Regions from separate parts of the Ruegeria sp. CDSC052 genome, predicted to be linked through region 2. Evidence: riboswitches for the same ligand, from Rfam matches in the RefSeq annotation. Region 2 holds a riboswitch; the other holds the start of a gene.
What was found. Region 2 has a riboswitch for cobalamin ahead of AC2FIM_RS13265 (hypothetical protein). Riboswitches for the same ligand answer to the same signal wherever they lie in the genome.
Positions count from the first base shown of each region.

Region 1: linked by a shared signal. The riboswitch ahead of AC2FIM_RS05055 (CbtB domain-containing protein) and the one ahead of AC2FIM_RS13265 (hypothetical protein) in region 2 are both predicted to bind cobalamin.

Region 1 covers NZ_JBXWOB010000001.1:1,003,233-1,009,278, forward strand. Annotated here, with positions in the region: gene cbiE (precorrin-6y C5,15-methyltransferase (decarboxylating) subunit CbiE) at 1-130, shown strand, start outside; gene AC2FIM_RS05030 (cobalamin biosynthesis protein) at 127-495, shown strand; gene cobM (precorrin-4 C(11)-methyltransferase) at 492-1,286, shown strand; gene AC2FIM_RS05040 (cobyrinic acid a,c-diamide synthase CobB) at 1,273-2,595, shown strand; gene cobA (uroporphyrinogen-III C-methyltransferase) at 2,592-3,320, shown strand; gene cobF (precorrin-6A synthase (deacetylating)) at 3,313-4,056, shown strand; cobalamin riboswitch at 4,100-4,308, shown strand; gene AC2FIM_RS05055 (CbtB domain-containing protein) at 4,346-4,516, shown strand; gene AC2FIM_RS05060 (CbtA family protein) at 4,521-5,219, shown strand; gene AC2FIM_RS05065 (hypothetical protein) at 5,286-5,780, shown strand; gene AC2FIM_RS05070 (DUF1636 family protein) at 5,777-6,046, opposite strand, start outside.
Region 2 covers NZ_JBXWOB010000007.1:135,240-141,285, reverse strand. Annotated here, with positions in the region: gene rsgA (ribosome small subunit-dependent GTPase A) at 31-1,059, shown strand; gene AC2FIM_RS13270 (alpha/beta hydrolase family protein) at 1,084-1,941, opposite strand; cobalamin riboswitch at 2,081-2,300, shown strand; gene AC2FIM_RS13265 (hypothetical protein) at 2,384-2,788, shown strand; gene AC2FIM_RS13260 (protein-tyrosine phosphatase family protein) at 2,790-3,290, opposite strand; gene AC2FIM_RS13255 (DNA polymerase III subunit gamma/tau) at 3,447-5,198, shown strand; gene AC2FIM_RS13250 (YbaB/EbfC family nucleoid-associated protein) at 5,354-5,698, shown strand; gene recR (recombination mediator RecR) at 5,763-6,046, shown strand, end outside.

The DNA of each region.
Region 1 (6,046 bases), on a different contig from region 2:
GCTGGCGCAATGGCAGGATAAGCTGGGCGGTGAGCTGCTGCGGATCGAATTGGCACAGGCTTCGGCCCTGGGGCCACGGCGCGGTTGGAAATCGGCCTATCCGGTTGTGCAATGGAGCGTCACGTTATGATCGTCGCAGGCATCGGATTTTCCTCGACCGCTACGCTGGACAGCCTGCGCGCCGCCTATGATCAGGCGAGTGCCGGCCACGCTGTGGACGCGCTGGCCACAGTTGCCGACAAGGAAGGTCACGCCGCGCTGACAGATTTTGCCTCGACCATTGCCCTGCCGCTGCATTTCATTGCCCCCGCCGATCTGGCCGGGCAGCGCACCCTCACCTGCTCGACCCGCAGCCGCGCCACCTATGGCACCGGCAGCGTTGCCGAAGCGACCGCCCTTGCCGCCGCCGGACCTGGTGCGCGGCTGATCTCACCCCGACAGATTTCAGACGACCGGCTGGCCACCTGCGCCATCGCCATCGGAGGACAGACATGACCGTTCATTTCATTGGCGCCGGACCGGGCGCCGCCGACCTGCTGACCCTGCGCGGGCGCGATATCATCGCCGCTTGCCCGGTCTGCCTGTATGCGGGTTCGCTGGTGCCAGAGGAAATTCTGGACCATTGCCCCGACGACGCCAAGATCGTGAACACGGCGGCGATGGATCTGGACCAGATCATGGCCGAAATCGCAACCGCACATCAGGCCGGTCTGGATGTTGCGCGACTGCATTCCGGCGACCTGTCGGTCTGGTCCGCGATGGGCGAGCAGATCCGCCGCCTGAAAGAGCTGGGCATCCCGGTCAGCGTGACCCCTGGCGTGCCGTCTTTTGCCGCTGCGGCCGCATCACTGGGCACGGAACTGACCCTGCCCGGACTTGCGCAATCAGTGGTCCTGACCCGGACACCGGGACGCGCATCGTCGATGCCCGAGGGCGAGACGTTGGCGAATTTTGCCCGTACCGGGGCGACGCTGGCCATCCACCTGTCGATCGGCAATCTGGGTACGGTGATCGCCGATCTGACACCTGCCTATGGGGCCGACTGCCCAGTGGCCGTTGTCTATCGTGCCAGCTGGCCCGATGAGCGGATCATCCGTGCGACGCTGGCAACCCTAAAAGACGCGTTGGACGAGAGCATCTCGCGCACTGCGCTGATCATGGTTGGCCCGGCACTGGCTGGCGAAGGATTCGACGAAAGCTGCCTGTATTCAAAGGATTACGACCGCCGGTATCGCCCGCAAAGCGCGGACAGCCCTTGGTCAAGCTGGAGCCATGGTGATGACTAACCCTCCGGGTATTCTGATTTCGGCACCGTCTTCGGGGACTGGCAAGACCACCGTGATGCTGGGCCTGCTGCGTGCGCTGGCCGAGGATGGCCTGACCGTCCAACCATTCAAAAGCGGCCCTGACTATATCGACCCGGCCTTTCACCGGGCGGCGGCTGGGCGCGCCTCGTTCAATCTGGACAGCTGGGCGATGGGCGATCCTCTGCTGAACGCAATATCGGCACAGGCTGACGGCGCGGATATCGTCGTAGCCGAAGGATCGATGGGTCTGTTCGACGGTGTCGCCAAACCCGGTGAGATTGGCCATGGATCTAGCGCGGAAACTGCGCAGCGTATGGGCTGGCCTGTGGTGTTGGTTCTGGATGTCGGCGGTCAGGCGCAATCAGCTGCAGCCACGGCGCTGGGGTTTCGGATGTACAACCCCGGCCTGCCCTTTGCCGGGGTAATTTTGAACCGCTGCGCCAGCCCGCGTCACGAGCGTCTGACCCGGTTGGGTATGGAACGTGCAGGCCTGCCGGTTCTGGGCGTTCTGCCACGACGCGGAGACCTGACACTTCCCGAGCGGCACTTAGGTTTGATCCAGGCGGTGGAACATCCCGATCTGGAAAGCGCCATTGTCGGCTATGCTGCGTTCCTGCGTGAACATGTCGATCTGGAGGCGATCAAGCGGGCGGCTTCCTCAAGCCCAAATAGGCCATCGTCAGCCGTGCTACCCCGCCCTCCGGCGCAGCGGATCGCACTGGCGCGGGATGCTGCGTTTTCGTTCACCTATCCGCATTTGCTGGAAGGCTGGCGCACGGCGGGTGCAGAAATCCTACCGTTTTCACCGCTGGCGAATGAAGCCCCTGCCCCGGATGCCGATCTGGTCTGGCTGCCGGGTGGGTATCCCGAGTTGCACGCAGCCACATTGGCCGCCGCCAACACCTTCCAGACTGGGCTGCGCAAACATGCCGAGACAAGACCTGTGCATGGCGAATGCGGGGGCTACATGGCGCTGGGTCAGGCGTTGATCGACAAAGAGGGTGCCCGGCACGAAATGGCGGGCCTTCTGGGCCTTGTGACCTCCTATGAAAAGCGCAAGTTCAACCTGGGTTATCGCAAGGCGGAATTATTGGCCCCAATGGCCGGATTTGCCGAAGGCACAGCGCTACGCGGGCATGAGTTCCACTATTCCTCGATCATCGAACAGCCTGACGCCCCGCTGGCGCGCGTGTTCGACGCCGAAGGCGCGGAAGGCCCGCAAACCGGATCGGTGCGAAACAATGTCACCGGGACATTCTTTCATCTGATCGCCGAGGCCTCGGCATGAGTGGTTTTGTGTCCTTCATCGGTTCAGGCCCCGGCGACCCGGAATTGCTGACACTGAAGGCGGTAGACAGGATGCAGAAAGCCGATGCGGTGCTGTTTGATGACCTCAGCAGTGGCCCGATCCTGAGCCACGCGCGTGAGGATGCTGATCTGGTTGGTGTCGGCAAACGCGCCGGGCGCCCCTCGCCCAAGCAGGATCACGTCAGCCGCTTGTTGGTCGAATATGCACAAACCGGTCAGCATGTTGTGCGGTTGAAATCCGGTGATGGCGGCATGTTCGGCCGGCTTGAAGAAGAACTGGTGGCCCTGCAAGAGGCCGGGATCGACTATGAAATCATCCCCGGCATCCCCTCGGCGGTAGCGGCGGCGGCAGCGGCGGGCATTCCGCTGACCCGGCGACTGACCGCGCGGCGCGTGCAATTCGTCACCGGCCACGATGTCAGTGGCAAACTGCCCGAAGATCTGAACCTGGCAGCACTGGCTGATCCACAGGCTACGACCGTCGTGTTTATGGGCAAGCGCACCTTTCCCCTTTTGGTCAGGGCCTTACATTCCCACGGCCTTTCGCTGGATACACCTGCTTTGATGGCCGAATCCGTCTCGACCCCCGACCAAAAGCTGCAACGCTCGACCATCGGTGCCTTGTCGCAGCAGTTGGAAACCGAGATCGGCACCGCCCCGGCCCTGATCCTGTATGGACCTCTGGCAGAGTTCGAAAATGATTGACCTGACGCTGATCGGTATTGGCACCGGCAACCCGGATCATGTGACATTTCAAGGGGCGCAGGCGATCCGTTCGGCGGACCTGATCCTGATCCCCCGCAAGGGCGAAAACAAGGCCGATCTGGCAGGGCTGCGCGAGCAGATCATCGCTCAGGTCGCGGATACTCTTCCGCAAATCGCGTATTTCGACATTCCCAAACGCCGTGCCGATGATGGCTATTTACGCGGAGTGGACGAATGGCACGATGCGATTGCATTGCGCTGGCAGGAGGCCATCGCAGCCCACCCGAAGGCCCGCCATGTGGCGCTGCTGATCTGGGGGGATCCGTCGCTGTATGACAGTTCGCTGCGAATCGCGGCACGTTTGACCCCTCAGCCAGAAACACGGGTGATTCCCGGCATCACCGCGCTGCAAGCGCTGACGGCGGCCCATGCGATTCCGATCAACGAACTGGGCGCGCCCTATATCGTAACAACTGGTCGTCGCATCCGGGAAGAAGGATGGCCGGAAACCGCAGAAAACGTGGCGGTGATGCTGGATGGCGAATGTTCATTCCAAAACCTGGACATGGAAGACTTGGACATTTGGTGGGGCGCATATGTCGGCATGAAAGAGGAAATCCTGATCAAAGGCCCTTTGGCCGAGGTTGCGCAGCAGATTCTGGACCGCCGCGCCCATGCCCGTGCCGACCATGGTTGGATCATGGATATTTATTTGCTGAAAAAGCGCATAATCTGACACAATACGTCGCAAATGATGATTGCACCGCCACAGCTATAGCGGCTAAATGGGGGTGTCTGGTCCTGCCGGAGAAATCCGGATGCTAAGAGGGAATTTGGTGCGACTGCCTCGGTGGTCAACTCCAAAGCCGCCCCCGCGACTGTAAGCGGAGAGCCCCTGTTCAACCAGCCACTCCCGGTTATCCGGGGGGAAGGCGAACAGAGGCATCGACCCGCAAGCCAGGAGACCTGCCAGGCGCAAAAACGAAACACCGGCCGTCGGGTGCGGCGGCAGAGGAGAATACAAAATGGCAACACAAACGAAAACAGCATCCGCCGCGCGTACAGGCTTTGTTCCGGTCATGTTTGCAGTGGTTCTGGGTCTGGGCCTCATCACGCTGACCGGTCACGTTCAGGCAGCGGCCCTACATGATGCAGCGCATGACGTGCGTCACGCGACCGGCTTCCCCTGCCACTAAGACCGTGTTCAGTCGTATATTGACCAGCGCGTTGTTCGCTGGTGCTGCAGCGGGGCTGATTGCCGCCTTGCTGCAGTTGGTATTTGTGCAACCAGTATTGTTGCATGCCGAGCTTTATGAATCCGGAGAGCTGGTGCATTTCGGGGGCGAGACCGTATCGGCTCATCCCGAGCTGCCGCGCATGTTCTCTGAACTGACGCGTGATGCGCTGAGTGTCATCTTTACCATGCTGACCTATACCGGCTATGCGCTGGTGATGGTTGCGCTGATGTCGGTAGCCGAAGGTCAAGGGCATCAGATTGATGGCCGGACCGGCGTTCTTTGGGGGTTGGCCGGATTTATCGCCTTCCACCTTGCACCAGGTTTCACCCTGGCGCCCGAAGTGCCGGGTGTCGCAGCAGCCGATGTCTATGCACGTCAGGTCTGGTGGTTCGCAACGGTTGCAGCAGCCCTTGTCGCCATGTGGTTGATCGCCTTTGGAGGTAACCTGATCAGCTATGTGATCGCCGCAGTACTTCTGTTGGTGCCACATCTTATCGGTGCACCCGAGCCCGATGTTTTCACCGGCCCTGTGCCGACTGAAATTGGCGCATTGTTCGCGGCACGAGCTTTTGGAATCGGTCTGGTTGCATGGGTTCTGGTTGGCGCGTTCGCTGGCTATTTCTGGCAGAAAGAAGCGCAACCTTCCGAAGCAACGGCCTGATCGCACTTCGAATGAACGCGCCGGGTGTAAACTTGGCGCGTTTCCCTATGTTTTCAAGGAAATACAATGACCCGTTCACTTGCTCTATTCGTGATCGGTCTGGTCTTTGGCGGCGGTGCAGGATTTGTAATTGCTGCTGCAAATGGCGTCACATTTGATGGCCACGACCATTCTGATCCGTCTCTTCACGGAGCCTCACACACTGAGACCATGGCCCACGATCATTCCACGGCCCTGAACCTACCGGCAGGCACAGATGCACCTACACTGGACATCGCTCTGACACAGGATCCTATGTCTGGCTGGAACCTGCATGTCATGCCAAAAAACTTTACCTTCGCACCGCAGAACGCATCGACCGCAGACATGGTGGGCGAAGGGCACGCGCATGTTTACATCAACGGAGAAAAGCTCGCCCGGCTTTACGGCAGTTGGATGCACATTGATCAGTTGCCCAAAGGCGAGGTCGAGGTTTCGGTTTCGCTGAATTCCAACAGCCATAGCCCGCTTTCGGTCGATAACGTGCCGGTTCGTGCTGCGGCTACGGTTCAGGTCGATTAAAGCGCCGGAATACGCGCACGCAAACACATCCGAAGCCGCCCGCAGGGTCGGGCGTCTTCAATCCAGCCCTGCGGGCTGTTCAGGTAAGTACGGCAAGTTTCAGCGATATCCGCAGCATCCGCCGCCACATCGACTCCCGAAAACACATAAGATGCGCGCCCCTGCGCCTGTATAGCCAGCGCCGTGGGTTCCGCGCAGCTGCTGAAACAGGCGTGTTCGCTCAATTCGACCTGATCCGTCAATCCAGCCCTTTTCAGTGCGTCCTT
Region 2 (6,046 bases):
GGTTTCCTGTATCTGAACACAGGCAGAACAATGTCCAAAACACTTTCGGACCTGGGATGGTCCTCTCATTTTGCAGCCCAACATGCTGTGAACCCTACCTGCACACCGCATCGCATCAACGCCGTCCATCGTGATCGCCTGATCGGCCTGAATGCGCTTGGCGGCACATCTGATCTGACCCCTGACCGATCAACCGGCGAATTTGCGGTTGGCGATTGGGTCCTTGCGGATGATCAAAACCGCATTCGGCATCTTTTGGAGCGCAAAAGCCTCTTGCAACGCCGGGCCGCAGGCACCGGTGCGCAGGTTCAGTTGATCGCGGCGAATGTGGACGTGCTGTATATCGTCAGTTCCTGCAATGCCGATTTCAATCTGGCCCGGCTTGAACGTTATCTGGCACTGGCGCATCAGGCCGGGTGCTATCCGGTTGTTGTCCTGACCAAGGCCGACAGCTGCCCTGACCCAGAGAGCTATGCCAGTCAGGCCAGTTCGCTGGTTCGGTTTCTGACCGTTCTAACCGTCAACGCGCTGGAGGCGTCAGAGATTGATCCGATCCTGTCCTGGTGCCCTGCCGGGCAAACTGCTGCTTTGGTCGGCTCATCCGGTGTCGGCAAAACCACATTGGCGAACGCCATGACTGGTCAGGCCGGGACAACGGCGGGGATCCGCGAGGATGACGCACGGGGTCGCCACACCACGACCCATCGTGCGCTTCACCCGATGCGAAACGGGGGGTGGCTGATTGATACGCCAGGAATGCGCGCCCTGCGTTTGATGGAAGCCCAAGACGGCGTGGATGAGGTTTTCTCAGACCTTCTTGAATTGGCTGCAAGGTGCCGGTTCTCAGATTGCCAGCACCAGGCCGAACCCGGTTGTGCTGTGCAGGAGGCGATTGCCAATGGCGTGCTTGAGCCCGACCGGCTGGCGCGCTGGCACAAGCTTCGGCGCGAAGATCAGAGGAATTCCGAAACCCTCGCGCAGTCACGGGCACGTGACAAAGCCTTTGGCAAAATGGTGCGATCCGTCATGAATGACAAAAAGTCCCGCAGCAGACACTGAGCGTGACAGAAAGGCGCCTCGTTTTCAGGCAATCAACCGGGGCCAAACCGCCCGGTTTCTGCGGGCAAAAGCGCCAATATGACCGATCTCAGGCGCTCCGAATTCATTCGGAGACAACAGATGTCGCCGCGCCTTTGGTCCATACAGATCGGCAAGCCGCCAGACAGCGTCTGGCGGCACCATCTGGTCGTCCTCGAAGGTGAACAGGTCCACCGGCGTATTCGATTGCGCCCATCTCGCTTCGGGCAGAGCGTCACCGATCTGCGGCACATAATTCTGCGGCGCCGTGCACCAGCCACGCCATTGCCAATAGACCGGACCAGGCAAATCGGCACCGATCCCCACCGCTTTGCCCGGCAGATAGCCCAGCGCATTCACTGCCAGACGCCCATGCACATGCCAGAACATCCACGCCAGCCCGCGATAGGGCCAGGGATGGTCGGACAGAGTAACCAGCCCCGAACATACACAGATCATCCGGTCGATCTGATCAATGTCTGGCTGCACCGGCCCCAGCAAGCCGCCAAGGGAATGACCGATGCTCCACTGCAAAGCGTCCGGGAACCGCCTGCGCATCTCAGCCCGTGCGGCGGGCATGTCGACCAAGGCCCAATCCGCCATGGTCACCTCAGAGGTTTTGAGTTTGTCGCGCAGCGAATGCCCGAAATCGCTGTAGTCATAGGTCAGACAGGCCATACCCTGTTCGGCGGCCAGCCAACGGGCAAAATGCTGGTAATATTCGCGCGGCACTGCAGTTGCGCTGTGAATCACCACGGCGATCTTCGGCTCGGTTGCAGGCAGATACAGCCGTGCCGACAGGCTGGCAGAGCATGAGGCAAAGTCAAAGTCCTTAGTCTGGACGCAGGGCGTGGTATCAAGCATGGCGCTTCCGACAAGTTCTGAACTACTCGGTTCACTCAACAATCGGCCCGATTTCGGCCACCAGAGTCAAGATTTCATCAAGATGACCAAACGTCCGGTTTGCACCCCAACAGGTGGCTTGACTCGGGGTCTGCATAGCCGCTAGCGATGTGGTGATGGTTCTTGCCCCGGAATTGGGGCGGGATGAAAAGGGAACACGGTGCGGTCTGCCCCGGCGATGCCGGAAAGGGCCAACTCCGCGACTGCCCCCGCAACTGTAAGCGGTGAGCAATGCCGAAATACCACTGGCCCCAGGGCTGGGAAGGTCGGCAAAGCGACGACCCGCAAGTCAGGAGACCTGCCATCGTATCGAAACCGAAACTCGGGCGGGGTGTCCGGGCAGGTCGTCAGCGCGCTGTCACACCTGATCCTCACCCTTCGTCCTGCGCGCGGAGGGCGCATTATGATCTGGAAGACAAAGACACATGAATTCACCGCAACCGTCTGTCAGAGGACCGGGAAACCCTGCCCCGCCCTGGCCCGAATGGCACGCGCCATGGCCGAGGCGATGGCGACGGCAACGCCTGCAGCATCCAAAACATTCGAGGTCGAAGGCACTAGCGATCTGACCCATTGCACCGAAGGCTGCACGGCCCGTTTTCGGGCCCAATCAGAACAGATCAGGGTCTATTGCGGCACCAGCACGGACACGCCGACAGAAATGCTGGACGCCTATGGCGACATGATGTTCGGGCCGGAGTTCATCCAGAAATCCGCTGGTTTTCTGTCAGAACCACCCTGTGCGATGCTCGACGTTTCGACTCTGCCGCCGCGCAGCGACAGTATTCCGTATCAAGTGTCTGCCTGATTCAGGGAAGGGTTCGGGCCGGCAACCCGGCCCAGTCCTTTTGCGCTTTGGTTTCCACCGCGCAGGGCCGCACCGCACGCAACCGCCGAAGCGCTTGGCCAGGCGCTTCGCCGCATTCCACCATTAGCCGCATCACAACCATCCCCGAGCGACCGCACCCACCGCGGCAATGCACCAGCACCTTGCCACCGCTGGCAAGGACATGTTGGGCCGCCTCACTGGCTTGCGGCCAAAGCGCCTCAACCTCAGGCGTGGGGACGCCGAAATCGCGGATTGGAAGGTGAACCCAGGCAATCCGTTCGCACTGCAGGTCCGCCTCGAATGACAGCCCGCCGGAATGCTGGAACTCATCCGAGGTCGTCATCGAGATGACCAGGTCCGGCGCCCAATTCCGGATTACTGCGAAATCCCCAGCATAATCGCCCGTGACACCCGGCAGTGGGCACAGAGCGATCTGCCCTTTGCCCAATCCAAGAGGGTGAATTGCAAAACTCTCCAACACAGCTCCTTTTCCTGCATCACCACATGGGGCTAAAGCCCCTCATGATTTACCGGCTCTGATGCAACTTGCCAAAACGAAATTCCTTTTCGCGCGCGGTGGACGCGGACGGCGGGGGTCTCTACGCTGCAAACCTGACACGAATCCAACAGAGCAGACATGACCGACACGCCCAGCCCCGCCTATCAGGTTCTCGCGCGGAAATACCGCCCGGAAACTTTTGCTGACCTCGTCGGTCAGAACGCAATGGTGCGCACGCTGAAAAACGCGTTCGAGGCCGACCGGATTGCGCAAGCCTTCATCATGACTGGCATCCGCGGCACCGGTAAGACGACCACGGCCCGGATCATCGCCAAGGGCATGAACTGCATCGGTCCTGATGGGCAAGGCAAGCCCACGACCGAACCTTGCGGCCAGTGCGAACATTGCGTCGCCATCATGGAAGGCCGCCATGTCGATGTGATGGAGATGGACGCCGCCAGCCGCACCGGCGTAAATGACATTCGCGAAATCATCGACTCGGTGCGCTATCGTGCCGCCAGTGCGCGCTATAAGATCTACATCATCGACGAAGTTCACATGCTTTCGACCAGCGCGTTCAACGCGCTGCTCAAGACGTTGGAAGAACCTCCTGCGCATGTGAAGTTCATCTTTGCCACGACCGAAATCCGCAAAGTCCCGGTGACTGTTCTGTCGCGGTGCCAACGATTTGACCTGCGCCGGATCGAACCCGAGGACATGATTGGCCTGCTCAATAAGATTGCAGCGGCTGAGAAGGCGCAGATCGCGGAGGATGCCCTGGCGCTGATCACCCGCGCGGCCGAAGGGTCGGCGCGCGACGCAACATCGCTGCTGGATCAGGCAATCAGCCATGGGGCCGGTGAAACCAGCGCCGATCAGGTGCGCGCGATGCTGGGTCTGGCCGACCGGGGCCGGGTATTGGACTTGATGGAAATGATCCTGCGAGGGGATGCAGCAAGCGCGCTGACTGAATTGGGCGGGCAATATGCCGAAGGGGCCGATCCGCTATCCGTGCTGCGTGACCTGGCCGAAATCACGCACTGGGTTTCGGTTGTGAAGATCACGCCAGACGCAGCCGAGGACCCGACGGTTTCCCCTGATGAACGTGCCCGTGGTCAGCAAATGGCCGAGGCCCTGCCAATGCGCGTTTTGACCCGGATGTGGCAGATGTTGCTGAAAGCGCTGGAAGAGGTATCGGCCGCGCCAAATGCCATGATGGCTGCTGAAATGGCCGTTATCCGCCTGACCCATGTTGCCGACTTGCCCAGCCCCGAAGAGCTGATCAAGCGCCTGCAGGACAACCCGCCACCGCCTCCGAATGGTGGTCCGGGCGGTGGTATGGCCGTGCCCTCTCAGGCTCCGGTACCAGCGGCATCATCTTCTTACGTGTCCGCAACTAGCAGCCCCGCCGGCGCGCCTTCGGCGGCTCTGGCCCATGATATCCAATCGGCGCTGGCACGGTATCCGAGTTTTGACCACGTGGTTGAATTGATCCGCACCAATCGGGATGTGAAACTTCTGGTCGAGGTCGAAAACGGGGTGCGGCTGGTTTCTTACCAACCGGGGCGGATCGAATTCACCCCGACACAGAACGCACCCACAGATCTGGCAGCGAGACTGGGTTCGTCGCTGCAACGATGGACTGGCAACCGCTGGGCTGTGTCGATTGTAGCCGATGGTGAGGTTGCGACCATCGCCGAGATTCGAGACGCCGCCGAGCTGGCGTTGAAAGCAGAGGCTGAGAAACACCCATTGGTTCAGGCGGTGCTCATGCAATTTCCGAAGGCACGCATCAAGCGGATTGAAACACCGGAAGAACGTGCCGCCAAGGTGGAAACCGAGGCGCTGCCCGAGGTCGAAGACGAATGGGACCCGTTCGAGGAAGACTGAAACCGTCCCATCTTACCCAACAGGAAACCTCCCGGGCCCAACGAGAGGAAAGGTCTTGCCAAAGGCCTTGACGACGGGCGGGAGCCAGCTCGGCCCTTGTGCCGCGCCGACCGCGCCCGTATTTAGGCGTCAAACCGGATATTAGGAGAATACCGATGCTCAAAGGACTCGGCGGCCTGGGTGACATGGCCAAGATGATGAAATCCGCGCAGGATCTACAGACCAAGATGACGGATATGCAGGAAGAGCTGAATACCATCATGGTTGTCGGCGAATCCGGTGCAGGGCTGGTCAAGGCAACAGCCACGGCCAAGGGAGAGCTGAAAGGTCTCGATATCGACCCGTCAATCTTTAACGGCGACGACAAGGAAGTGGTCGAAGATCTGATCCTGGCCGCCGTCAAAGATGCTCAGGCCAAGGCCGCAGAACGGTCGCAGGCTGAGATGGCTAAGCTGACCGAAGGTATGGGCCTGCCCGCAGACATCAAGCTGCCGTTCTGATAGGCACTCCAGACGAAATACCGGCCGGGCCCAACTGCCCGGCCCTTATGCAGGAGCAAGCGCAGTGAGTTCGAACAGCGATATCGACAATCTGATCGACCTGATGGCCAAACTGCCAGGCCTCGGCCCACGTTCGGCCCGTCGCGCAGTGCTGCATCTGATCCGCAAACGCGCCCTTCTGCTGACACCGCTTGCGGACGCGATGCAACAGGTTGCCATCACTGCCCGTGAGTGCCTGAATTGCGGCAATGTAGGCACTTCGGATATCTGCGACATCTGCGATAGCGAAGTCCGCGCGACCGGAGAGCTGTGCGTCGTCGAAGACGTCGCCGACCTTTGGGCGATGGA